DNA from 3 places in the Arthrobacter monumenti genome. Region 1 is predicted to be linked to each of the others. Evidence: riboswitches for the same ligand, from Rfam matches in the RefSeq annotation. Region 1 holds a riboswitch; each other region holds the start of a gene.

Region 1 (4,242 bases):
GGTTGCCAACGCCCAGTCCACCCCGACAATGTGATAATGGCCGGGTCATGGGAGAATGGACGGCGATGTCTACCATAAATACCCCCGCTTCCGAAGCGCGCCCCCAAGTCCGCCCTGCCGCCGAGGGCTGGGAGCAGGCCGTAGCTCCTGACGGCCGTCCCGAATTGCAGTTCAAGTCGCCGCGGGTGAAGCAGCCTTCCGCGCACTTGGCGGACATGACCATGGCCGAACGCCAGGCAAAGGTTGCCGAGCTGGGCTACCCCGCGTTCCGCGCGAAGCAGCTGTCGACGCATTACTTCAATCACTACACCACCGACCCGGCCCACATGACTGACCTGCCGCTGCAGGGCCGGGACGAGCTGGCCTCGGCAATGTTCCCGCCGCTGCTGACCCAGGTCAAGAAACTCACCACCGACAACGGCGACACGATCAAGTTCCTCTGGCGGTTGTTCGACGGCGCCCTGGTTGAGTCCGTGTTGATGCGTTATCCCGGCCGGATCACCCTGTGCGTATCGTCGCAGTGCGGCTGCGGGATGAACTGCCCGTTCTGTGCGACCGGTCAGGCTGGGCTGACGCGGAATATGTCGTCCGCGGAAATCGTGGACCAGATTGTCGCTGCCAACCGTGCCATCGCCGACGGTGATCTTGGTGGGCTGCGCCGCGACGGCGGGCACGACGCCGAGCGGGTCACCAATATCGTTTTCATGGGAATGGGCGAACCGCTGGCCAACTACAAGCGCGTGCTGACCGCCGTACGCCGGATGGTCGACCCTGCTCCGCTGGGGCTGGGCATGTCCGCGCGGAACATCACCATCTCCACGGTGGGACTCGTGCCGGCAATCAACAAGCTGGCCGCCGAGGAACTGCCCGTCACGTTCGCACTGTCCCTGCATGCTCCGGACGACGAGTTGCGCGACGAGCTCATCCCGGTCAACAGCCGCTGGAAGGTCGACGAGGCGATCGACGCCGCGTACAACTACTACCGCACCACCGGACGCAGGGTCTCCATCGAGTATGCCTTGATCAAGGATATGAACGACCACGCCTGGCGCGCCGACCTGCTGGCGAAGAAGCTCAACAAGCGCGGCCGCGGCTGGGTGCACGTGAACCCGATCCCGCTGAACCCGACGCCCGGTTCAATCTGGACGGCTTCGGAGAAAGACGTGGCGCAGGAATTCATCGACCGGTTGATCGCCGCCGGCATCCCGACCACGCTGCGCGATACTCGCGGTGAGGAGATCGACGGCGCCTGCGGGCAGCTCGCCGCGGCCGAATGATAACGGCCGGGGACGTACGTGCCCGTTTGGGGCACCGGTCCACCGGACTCATCGCCGCTCTCGCGGTGCTGCTGGGATCGCTCGGCATCCAGATTTCATCCATGGTGTCGTTTTCGCTGTTCGACTCCTACAGCACAATGGCCGTCTCCGGGCTGCGGATGGTCATAGCCGCCGTCGTACTGCTGGCCATTACCCGGCCCAATCTCCGCGCCCTGGGTAAAGCTGACTGGAGTGGCATCCTGGTCTTCGGCATAGCGATGGCGGCAATGAACGTCTTCTTCTACCTGGCGCTGAGCCGGCTGCCGCTCGGCGTCGCGGTGACACTGGAATTCCTCGGTGCCTTCAGTGTGGCGATGCTCGCAGCGCGCCGGCTCCGGGATGGCATGTTTGCGCTCGTCGCGCTGGTGGGAGTGGCGCTAATTGCCGGCCCCGCGGCCAACTTCGACGCGCTGGGGTACCTGTTCGGGCTGGGTGCAGCTGCCGCATTCGCCATCTATACCGTCATGTCGGCGCGCATCGGCACGGCATCGGAAGCCAGCTCCGGGCTCAAGGGGTTGGCGCTGTCGGTGTCTGTCGCCGCCGTCGTACTACTGCCTTTTTCCGTCCCGCAGATCCCGCTCGTGGATGCGCCCGACTGGGGACTGCTGGCGCTGAGCGGACTGCTCGGAGTGGCTTTCACCTTCTCCATGGATGTGTTCGCGGCGCAACTGACCTCTGCCGCGACGGTTGGCGTGCTGTTCAGCATTGACCCTGTGACCGGCGCGCTGGTGGGTGCGTTGCTGATGGGGCAAAGCCTGTCCGCCACGGCGTACGTCGGGATCGTGATGGTGGCTGCTTCCGGCGCCTTTGTGATCTGGCGGACCAACCGTGCAGCCGCCAAATTTGCAGCAGTTCAGGGACGGGACGACGACGGCGGGTAGCGGGACAGTGCGTAAGTCACTAGGGCCGGCCTAAATTCCTTCCCCGGCGGGCGTATCTGGAAATTTGACGAGCGACGCGGCTTGTCCGGGCACTTGGCGCGGCCGCCGTCGTCGTTATCCATGTTGCCTTTTGTTACTCCGCCCGGTTGAATTCGCCGCCGTTGAGCGCGCAGAATCGAAACAGAATCAAGAGTCCCGACCGTAAGCCCTGGCTGGTCGGGCGGCAACCCTCTCGCTGTAGCGGGGTGCCCCAGGTGACGATTCGACGCCGGCCCGGTGATGAAACGGGAGGCGTAAGTATGGCGACGTGCCTGGCATGCGCCACGACACGAGAGGGACTCATGACTGAGACCGCAGTTCAAGACCTAACCACTTACCGCGCAGACCGGCTGAATGAGGCCGGTGACTTCTGGGACCGCCGGATTTCCGACGATGCCTCCAACGCGAAGCTGACCTACACGGCCAGCGGCGAAGCGGTGGGATCGGTTGCCACCCGGATCAGCGCAGGGAAACACGAATTTCTCGTCGATGAGCCGGCGGGACTGGCCGGCGATGACGAAGCGGCGAGCCCGGTGGAAGTTGCCTTGGGCGCGTTGATCTCCTGCCAGGTTGTGGTCTACCGGTTGTACGGGCACCAGCTCGGCATCACAGTGGATGGGGTCGACATCGAAGCCGAGGGGGATCTGGACGTGCGGGGAATCTTCGGCAAGGACGACGCCGTACGTCCGGGCTTCAGCGAAGTCCGGTTGAAGATCAACATCAGCGGCCCGGAATCGGCCGAACGGTACGATGAACTGCGCCAGGCCGTCGATGCGCACTGCCCGGTGCTGGACCTGCTCAGCAACCCGACGCCGGTGACGAGCGAGGTCGTCAAGGTCTAGGTTCGGTGGCATCCGAGCCCGCCCTGACGCCGAAATAGCCCCTCCCCCGCCGAGGTAGCGGGTTGCGAGGAACTATTTCACGGGTCGACCGCTACCTCGCGGGTAAGGTCGCGGTTCGGGCGCTCCCTCCCGGGTCGGGCGATACTTCGCGGGTCGGGCGATACTTCGCGGGGCGGGGCGCTACTTCTTTTTCGCCGCCGTCTTCACCATCTTCTTGTTCACGAACTCATCCATGCCGTACTTGCCGAGCTCGCGGCCAATGCCGGAACGCTTCACGCCGCCAAATGGCAGCTCGGCAGCGGTGCCGGCCGGTTCGTTGATGAAGACCATTCCGGTCTCCAGCCGGGACGCAATTTCCTTGGCCTGCTCCGGATCGGCGGTCTGCACGGAGGCGCTGAGCCCGTAGGCGGTGTTGTTGGCCATCTCCACGGCCTCCTCCGGCCCGGACACCTTGTACAGCACGGCGACGGGGCCGAACAGCTCCTCGGTGTAGGCACGCATTTCCTTGGTGACACCGGTCAGGATCGTCGGCTGGTACCAGGCGCCGTCGCGCTCAATGGGCTCACCGCCAGCCAGGACTGTGGCGCCCTTGTCGATGGCGTCCTGGACCTGGGCGGCCAGTCCGTCACGGGCTGCCACGGACGACAGCGGACCGACGAAGGTGGAGTCCTCGGACGGGTCCCCGACGGCGATGCCGCTGACGGCGTTGGTGAACTGTTCGGCGAACTCGTCGTAGATCTTCTCGTCCACAATGATCCGCTTCGCGGCGTTGCAGGCCTGCCCGGTGTTGCCGAAGCGCCCGATCATCGCCAGCTTCGCCGCCTTCTTCGGGTCGGCCGAGTCCAGCACCAGGAACGGGTCGGACCCGCCGAGTTCGAGCACAACCTTCTTCAGGTTCCGCCCGGCGACCTCCGCCACTGCAGCACCGGCACGCTCGGAACCGGTGAGCGAGACGCCCTGCACGCGCGGGTCGGCGATGATGTCCGCCGCCTGGTCGTTGCTGGCAAAGACGTTCACGTACGCACCCTCGGGGGCACCGGCGTCGATGAAGATCTGCTCCATGGCGAGCGCCGATTCCGGGCACTGCGGGGCGTGCTTGAGGATAATGGTGTTGCCGTTCATCAGGTTGGGCCCGGCGAACCGCGCCACCTGATAGTACGGGAA
Region 2 (4,242 bases), on a different contig from region 1:
GTGGCGGTCTCAAGACCGTCGTCGATGATGCGTGCCTTCGCCGCCGCAATCCGGACGGCGATTTCACCGCGGACTTCCGGCGTCAGGTTTTCGCGGTCGTCATGGAGGACAGCACTGATTTCCCGTCCTGCCTGGTCAATCAGCGCGGCGTCGGCCCACAGCTTGGACTGCAGCCGGCCGTAGCCTTCCGCCACGTACCACTCGTCGGTGGCGCGTTCCTTGTTGTCCCCGCCGTAGGGCCACGCTCGGCTCGTCGAGCGGGTGTACGCTGCCGCCGTCGTCAATGCGCCTTCCGCTATGCCCAGATAGAAGTTCGCGAACACCAGCTGGATGGCCGGCACGTTGAGGGTGTTGTAGACCAGCGGTTGGAATTCGCCGTCGACGAATCCTGCGGCATCCGACCAGTCGATGCGCACGTCCTTGATCTCTACGGATCCGGATTCCGTCAGCCGCTGGCCGAGGTTGTTCCAGTCCTGTCCGAAAATGATTCCCGGCTGGTCTGTCGGGACGATCGCGAAGACATGCGTTTCGGTTCCGTCCAGAACGCCTTCGATGACGGTAAGGTCGGCAACCTGCCCGCCGGTCGAAAAGGACTTGCGGCCGTTGAAGGCGAGTTGGCCGTCCACCTCGTGGATGATCAAGTCGCTGTCGCGGGGATTGACGGCTCCGCCAAAGAATAGATTGTCCCGTGTGTAGAGCTCTTCGACGGCGGCAATCTGGGCATCGGTTGCGACCAGGCGTGCGGCCCAGGCCCAGAGATAGTGGTAACCAAGCAGCTGCCCGATCGAGCCGTCGGCCCGGGCGATGATCCTGATGACCTTATATACGGTTTCCCAGTTCTGCCCGCCACCGCCGTGCTCGACCGGGCCGAGCAGAGTGACGAGGCCCGAACTTTTGAGCAGCTCAACTTCGGCCCGTGGTGTCTCGTTGGCTCTGTCCCGTTCGACGGCGTCAACCGCGAGGATGTCCGCGACTTCCTGGGCGCGGTACAGCCATTCGTTCGGGTTTTTTGGCCGGGGAGTGCCGGCCCATCGGTCGTTCAGTTGGTTTGTGTCCAAGGTGGTGGTCATTGTGGGGTCCTTTCATGGGGCCGTTGCGGCAGGTGAATTGGGCAGGGTGAAACGAACAGAGGGCAGGTAGGAAGCAGGGGCCGGGGCTGGAACAGGCAGGACTGCTGGAGTTACTGGAGCCCTTTTCCCCGGGGGAGGCCGATGGGCAGGAAGAAGACGAGTGCCCTATACGAGCGCGGGTTGCTTCAGATGATGGAAAGCAGAGGCATGGAAGACCAGCGGACCGGGCGAATTCTCCTGGGTGGAGGTGCCGTGGACCCGTAGCAGGACCACATCATGGTCGCCGGCCGGCATTTCCTGTTCGACGGAACATTCCAGCCAGAGAGCCGCGTTCTGCAACAGGATGGCGCCGGACTCGGTGGTATGGAGATCCAGCCCGGCGAACCGGTCGGCTGACTTCGACGCGATCTGCAGGCATACGTCCTCGTGCCCGGAGGCGAGGATCGAGACGCCAATCCGCTGGCTGCCGCGGAGAACGGGCCAGGTCCGTGACTTTTTCTGGACGGCAAACATTACCAATGGTGGATCGAGCGAAACGCCCACGGTAAACGAGGAGGCAACGATTCCCTCCGGCTTGCCATCGACGCTGGAGCACAGCGCGGCAACTCCCGAGGGGAATCCGCTGAATGCGCGACGCAGGGCGTCGGGACTTAGATCGGCATTTAGAGACACGCTCACACTTCCTCTGCAATGAGGCGATTCCACTCATCGGCTGTGAACGATGCGGCGGAAACGCCGTACTTGCCAGTCGGGGGTGTTTTCCCGATTGACCTAATCATCACCTGGAGCACCCCACTACGGCGAGAGGGTTGCTGTCCAGCCGGCCAGGGCCTGTGGCTGGAACTCATGATTGCGTAATAAACGCTAAGCCCGACAGGGCGAATGGTCAAAGAAGAGCGGGAAATAGTTCGTAAGATTCCGGGAATTCATTCCTCCTGGCTGGGCGGATGTTCAATGGCGGCACGCTCCTCCAGCCAGGCGAGGACATCATGAGGGCGGATACGTCGGTGGCTTCCGCGGTACTCAACAGCAATAGTTCCATCGTCAGTCAGATTGCGCATGTAGGTATTGGAGACGCCGGCAAGCTGCGCCGCCTGCGAGGTGTTGAGTAGTTTCTCGCTGGTGCTGATCGTAATGGCCTCATTGTTCGCAAACCGATTCAGCAGATCGAGAACGGCCGCCGTTGCTGCTTGGGGAAGCCGGACGCTGGTGCCGTTCACAAAAACGGTGGCATCCGGCGATTCGCCCAATGCGGCCGCAAGCCTTCCGGCATCGTCCGACGACAGGGCGTTGTGATGTGAAGTCTTGCTCAGTGCTGTGCTCTCCGAAGGCATGCCACCATCATGCCTTGGCCGGAGTTGCTCCCGGCAGACTAGGCGCGGTGGACCAATAGACGTGTCCAGTTGGTGTGGACGTTTTGGTCCTATACCGGCTGCCTCTGTCCGGACCGGTGTCCGGTGGGTCGGGAGCCGCCTGGACCGCCCATCCGGGTGCTTCCTTGGCGTAATTGCAGGCTTCGCAGAGCCCGCGACCGTTGGTTTCGTTGGTTTGGCCTCCGGCGGACCAAGGAACCACATGGTCGGTGTGGCGGATCGGTGCATCGCACCAAGGTGTTCCGCAGATTTGGTCGCGTGTTGCAATGAAGCGTGCCAATCCCTTGGGGAAAAGCCGGGACCGTGAGTCCATGCCGATGAGTTGGCCGGAGACCGGTGCTGTGTAGAGGCGGCGGATCCAAGCTTCTGCCGCCGCTGTGCCCTGCCGTGCGAGGTCCCGTCCGGTTTGGGCCGGAATGACTCCATAGCCTGGCAGGAAGGCAGGTTCGCCATCGCCGGCCAGCAAGGTCCGGTCTGTCATCACCACTTGTACGTCTACGGCGGGGGCGTCGGCCTGCCACTGCCCTGTGATGCGTTCGACGAAGGTGTCTGCCATGAACTGGCCGCGCCCTCGTTGATCACCTTCGGCGCGTGGACCGTTGGCTGCCCGCGTAAGTGCCGCCAGCACTGCCACTCCCTGGGAAGCGGGCAGCAAGGCCGTCACATAAGCCATGGCGTCAGGCGCGGGCCTGCCCGTGACACTGCGTTCATTAGTGGCCTTGGCAGCCCGCCGCACAACCGAATGCGGATCGAGTTTGTATGAAACCTTGCGTGCTTCCGCGGCGAGACGTCGATCGCTCAATCCTTGAAGGTAGTCCTGGTCGGAAGCTATTTGGTGGTCGACTTCTGCGCGGTCCTCAACTGTCAGGCAGGCGGTTTCTTTCACCAAAAGCGTGGCCCGCCATTCCGAAACCTTACCGGCGGTCAACGCCTTCAGGGTATGGGGCATTTCGTTGACAAGAGCTTTGGAAAAGCCGAGGTGCTGGTTTCCCTGATGGGGGGACACCCGCCGGGCAAGTGCGATTTCGCCAGCGATTCCCTTCCCCTGCTCCTTCTTCGGCATGCCCATGGCCGCTTGATCCTGTCGCTGACGGGAGTCGAAGTCCGCGGCGAATCTGGCCTGCGCTGCTGCGGCCGCTGCTTTGAGGTCCTCCAAAGCACCGATACTGTCAATGCACTCCTTCTTGGAGGCGACTTCCAAGTGCCTGAGCTCTTCTATCCATACTGCGATGGAATCCGGGGCGGTGATCGGGGCAGCCCAGGGGGAGCCGCCGTCGGCCGCATTGGCGCGGACCGACGTCTCAGTTGCCTCTGTAGCTGAATTGCCGAACATGTATCCACCGTATCCAGGGGCGCGGCGCAGTAGGGAGAAAAATGTTCGAATGTGGATGGCGAAGCCCGAATGGCAGGTTGTGGAGGACGAGTGATTCATGGAATGACGCTCGTGAATGGCCAGATGCGGCGCCTGCTTGCGGGACCGTGGTTTGGGAGGACTGGGACGGTGGGGGAGTCCGTTAGTCTCCGCGCCGGAAGCGTTCGAGCTCACGGCGGTCCTTCTTGGTGGGTCGTCCCTTACCTCGGTCGCGCTGGGGAAGGCCGAGCGCCGGCAGGGCCGGCCGTTTCGGAGTGCGGTCGGTGTAGCAACGGGTGGCGGCATCGGCACCCACACGCTTGGCGATCAGGCGCCGGACCTCGAGGACGCGTTCAAAGCCGGACTGGCGAATGCGGATGGTGTCGCCTGGAACCACGGTCTGCGAGGCTTTCACCGGGGTGTCGTTCAGGCGAACGTGATGGGCGCG
Region 3 (4,242 bases), on a different contig from region 1:
GTCAGCCGGAACTTCCTTAAAGACCTCAAAACCACTGGTCCCCACCACATCGGCAAGGCCACCGTCCCGCTTGGCATCACTGGCTACACGGCCAAGGGAGTCGCGCTTGCCGCCGTCGGCCTGCTGTTCATTGTGGCCACTGTCCAGTCCGATCCGCAGGAAGCAACGGGCCTCGACGGAGCCCTCAAAGCACTGGGTGAGCAGCCGTTCGGGCCATATATTCTCGGCCTTGTCGGGATAGGACTGATCTGCTTCGGAATCTACTCGATTGCCCGCGCCAAGTTCGCCAACATGTAAGACGGCCATTGCTGGTGGTCAGCATGCAGGACGGTGGTGGAACGCGCGCCTGCCAGGAACCGCATCGGGAGCACCAGCGCCCTCGCGCGGTCAGAGCCCCAGCCGCGGCGCCTCTATCGCAGGACAAGTATCCATCACGACGTCGAGACCCGCTTCCGCTGCCCGTGCGGCCGCCGCTTCATCTATGACCCCGAGCTGAAGCCACACCGCCTTCGCGCCGACCTCGATTGCCTGGTCCACCACGGCGCCGACCCGCTGGGAATTGACGAAACAGTCGACGACATCGATCCCGCCGGGAATGTCCGCGAGCTTCTTGTAACCCTGTTCGCCATGGACGTCCTCGCCCTTCAGGTTTACCGGGATGATTTCCATCCCCAGATTCCGCTGCAGGAACTTCGACACCCCAACGGCCGGGCGGGCGGGATTAGTGGAAAGCCCGACGACGGCCCACCGCCCCTCCGTCGTCAGTAACCTCTTGATGGTGTCGCGATCATTGGTGTGAGCCATGACTGTTCCTCCTCATCCGCGGAACCGCTGCCCTGATGCGGCCACGGCGTCGCAATATTACGCGCCGGATTTGTCGCCGGGACGCTTTCTCCAGTTTAGTAATAGTCAACCCGTCCCGGGCCGGACACCTGGACCAACTGGAGTATCCATGAGCGAAGATGTGGCAGCGGCCCAGGAGGCGGCGCCCACCCAGGTAACACCTGCCACCGGCCGTTCAGGCACTTCCGCACCGGCGCTGGCCACTCCCTCACCATCCGCGCCTGCATCCTCAGGTCCCGCGCCGTCCTCTCCCTTTCGCATCGCTCCACCCCACGCGCTGCCCATTTCGTTCAAAGCCGTGGACCGGAACTTCGGCACGGGCGATGCCCGCCGGACGGTGTTGCGGGATATTAATTTGGACGTGCACGCCGGCGAGATCGTAGCGATCCTCGGGCCGCGCGGATGCGGCAAATCCACTCTGCTGCGTGCCACCGGCGGTCTCGACACTGCTGGAACCGGAACTGTTTCCATCGGCGGCACCCCGGTTTCCGCCGTCGACAACCGTTGTGCAGTCGCGTCACATGAGGCGCAGCTGTCACCCGAACATACCCTGCAGGCAAACGTGGCGATGGGGCTGCCGATTGGAACCAGCGCCAAGAACGGCAAGGCCAGGGTCGCAGACCTGCTGAAACTGCTGGGACTCGAACAGTTCGCCAAGCACTGGCCCCGCGATGTGCCGGCCGGGCTGGCCCAGCGTGCCGCCTTGGCACGCGCACTGGCACGGAATCCAGGCGTGCTGCTCCTGGATGAGCCTTTCAGCAAGCTCGATGCAAAGACCCGCGCGAAGATGCAGGACCTGCTGCTGGACATTCACCGCGTAGCCCGCACCACCGTCCTGCTCGTGACCGACGTCGTGGACGAGGCGCTGCACCTGGCGGACCGGATCATCGTGCTCGGAAGCCCAAAGGACGGAAACGGCGGCAAGACGGGCGATGGCGGCACAACGGAAACAGGCAACGACGACGGCGCGAAGCCAACCACGGCGGACGGCGCCGGGTACGGCTCGAGCATTGTCCACATGGTCGATGTTCCCGAGGAGCGGCCACGGAACAGCAACTCGTCCGCCTTCGTCCGGGTCCGCGACTCCCTCCTGAATACCATTGGCATTGGCAATCAGCCCCACTAGCCCCGCTGCTCCAACCGGTCCCGCCTGCCCTGCTGCTTCACGTTTCAGTTTATGACGTCCGGAAGTTGATCCCGGCACCCTCTACCCGTCTAAACTTGAATATTGACCATCCCGAGCGGCCGAGAGACCTGGATCGATGAAGCCGCAGCAACCACCTGGTGCCCCATAGAGGCACAGGACGGTGCTACCGCCAGGACCGATGGAGACGACTATGACTATCGAACTGGACGCCGTACCGGCCCACCCATCCCCCAACGGGGAGCCAGACGAATCCGCCCGCATCGCCTACTGGGAGAACGCCGCCCGGAAACTCGACTGGGACGAACCCTGGCACACCGCGCACACGTTTGAGTCCGCGGCTCCCCTCAGCGGCCTCGACTACGACGCTGCCCTTGCCGCTGAGGGCGAAGACCTTGCCCTCAGCGTGCCGAAGATCGAGTGGTTCTCCGGCGGGAAGCTCAACGTCGCCGCGAACTGCGTGGACCGGCACGTCGCTGCCGGGCGCGGCGGCAAGGTCGCGCTGCACTTCGAAGGCGAGCCCGGCGACCGCCGCTCAGTCACGTACGCCGAACTCCAAAAGGAAGTCTCCAAGGCCGCCAACGCGCTGATCCAACTTGGTATCGGCAAGGGTGACCGGGTTGTCATCTACCTGCCGGTCCTGGTCGAAACCGTCGTCATCACCCTCGCCTGCGCGCGGGTCGGCGCGGTCCACTCGCTGGTGTTCGGCGGCTTTTCCGCCGCGGCGCTCCGCTTCCGTGTCGAGGACACCGGCGCGAAGCTGCTCGTCACCACGGACGGGCAGTTCCGGCGCGGCAAGGCTGTGCCGGTGAAGGAGAATGCCGACGCCGCGGTGGCCGGGGACAACGCCGTCGAACACGTCCTGGTCATCCGGCGCACTTCCAAGGCCGGGACCGCGACCTCCGGAAAGGGCCGCCGCTCCAATCAGGAACTGTCCGTTCCGTGGACGACCGGCAGGGATGTCTGGTGGCACGACGTCGTCGATTCCGCTTCCGACGTCCATGAGCCGGAGGCCTTCGACGCCGAGACTCCGCTGTTCATCATGTACACCTCCGGGACCACGGGCAAGCCCAAGGGCCTGGTGCACACCTCCGGCGGTTACCTCACCCAGGCGGCGGCCAGCCACGAACTGCTGTTCAGCAACCCGGACCCGCAGAAGCGCGATGCAGACGTGCATTGGTGCACCGCGGATCTGGCCTGGGTCACCGCCCACACCTACGAAATCTACGGCCCGCTCGCCAACGGTGTCAGCCAGGTGATCTACGAGGGAACCCCGGACACCCCGCATCCCGGCCGGCATCTGGAGATCATCGAGCGCTACGGCGTCACCAGCTACTACACCGCGCCGACGCTGGTCCGTTCGCTGATGGGCTGGTTCCCGGACGGCGTACCCGAGCACTACAACCTCTCCTCCATCCGCGTGCTCGGCACGGTCGGCGAGGCCATCAACCCCCCGGCCTGGCGCTGGTTCCGTGAGAAGTTCGGCCGCGGCGAAGTGCCGGTGGTCGACACGTGGTGGCAGTCCGAAACCGGCGCCACCATCCTCTCGCCCCGGCCTACCGATTCCGGATTCAAGCCTGGCTGCGCCAACCGCGCCTTGCCTGGAGTCAGCACCAGGATTGTCGACGACGGCGGAGCTGAAGTGCCGACCGGCGAGCAGGGCTTCATCGTCGTGGACAAGACCGGACCGGCCATGGCGCGGACCGTCTGGGGTAATCCGCAGCGCTATCTGGACTCGTACTGGCGCCAGTATGCCCGGCAAGGCTGGTTCCTTGCCGGCGACGGCGCAAAGTACGACGACGACGGCGACATCTGGATCCTCGGACGGGTGGACGATGTGCTGAACGTATCGGGCCACCGGCTCTCCACCATCGAGATCGAGTCCGCCCTGGTCTCGTACCCATCGGTTGTCGAGGCGGGCGTGGCGCCCATCGCGGATCCGAAGACGGGCCAGGCGATTGTTGCGTTCGTCGTGCTTGCAGCCAACGCCTCCACTGATTCCCAGGCTGTGACGAACGAGCTCCGTGCCCACGTTGCCCGGGAGATTGGGCCGATTGCCAAGCCGGCCGCCGTCGTCGTCGTGCCTGATGTCCCCAAGACCCGCTCCGGCAAGATCATGCGCCGGCTGCTCACCCAACTGTACGAAGGCGCCGAACTTGGCGACACGACGTCGCTGCAAAACGAACCCTGCATCGACGACATCCAACGGGTGCTCGCCGCAACGGACAAGGAAACACCATGAGCGAGACCCGCAC

What was found. A riboswitch is a leader RNA that binds a small molecule or an ion and turns the genes downstream of it on or off. The one in region 1 is predicted to bind S-adenosylmethionine.
Region 2: linked by a shared signal. The riboswitch ahead of ACX80B_RS13320 (flavin reductase family protein) and the one ahead of ACX80B_RS03345 (OsmC family protein) in region 1 are both predicted to bind S-adenosylmethionine.
Region 3: linked by a shared signal. The riboswitch ahead of acs (acetate--CoA ligase) and the one ahead of ACX80B_RS03345 (OsmC family protein) in region 1 are both predicted to bind S-adenosylmethionine.

Annotation. Positions count from the first base shown of each region.
Region 1 is NZ_JBTNCY010000002.1:97,272-101,513, forward strand. It holds gene rlmN (23S rRNA (adenine(2503)-C(2))-methyltransferase RlmN) at 66-1,277, shown strand; gene ACX80B_RS03340 (EamA family transporter) at 1,274-2,197, shown strand; SAM riboswitch class IV at 2,382-2,503, shown strand; gene ACX80B_RS03345 (OsmC family protein) at 2,539-3,078, shown strand; gene ACX80B_RS03350 (NAD-dependent succinate-semialdehyde dehydrogenase) at 3,259-4,242, opposite strand, start outside.
Region 2 is NZ_JBTNCY010000008.1:74,304-78,545, reverse strand. It holds gene ACX80B_RS13325 (acyl-CoA dehydrogenase family protein) at 1-1,070, opposite strand, end outside; gene ACX80B_RS13320 (flavin reductase family protein) at 1,236-1,748, opposite strand; SAM riboswitch class IV at 1,803-1,922, opposite strand; gene ACX80B_RS13315 (helix-turn-helix domain-containing protein) at 1,997-2,404, opposite strand; gene ACX80B_RS13310 (HNH endonuclease) at 2,412-3,776, opposite strand; gene ACX80B_RS13305 (RNA-binding S4 domain-containing protein) at 3,958-4,242, opposite strand, start outside.
Region 3 is NZ_JBTNCY010000003.1:363,686-367,927, reverse strand. It holds gene ACX80B_RS06515 (DUF1206 domain-containing protein) at 1-297, shown strand, start outside; gene ACX80B_RS06510 (CoA-binding protein) at 388-804, opposite strand; gene ACX80B_RS06505 (ABC transporter ATP-binding protein) at 953-1,969, shown strand; SAM riboswitch class I at 2,073-2,175, shown strand; gene acs (acetate--CoA ligase) at 2,181-4,229, shown strand.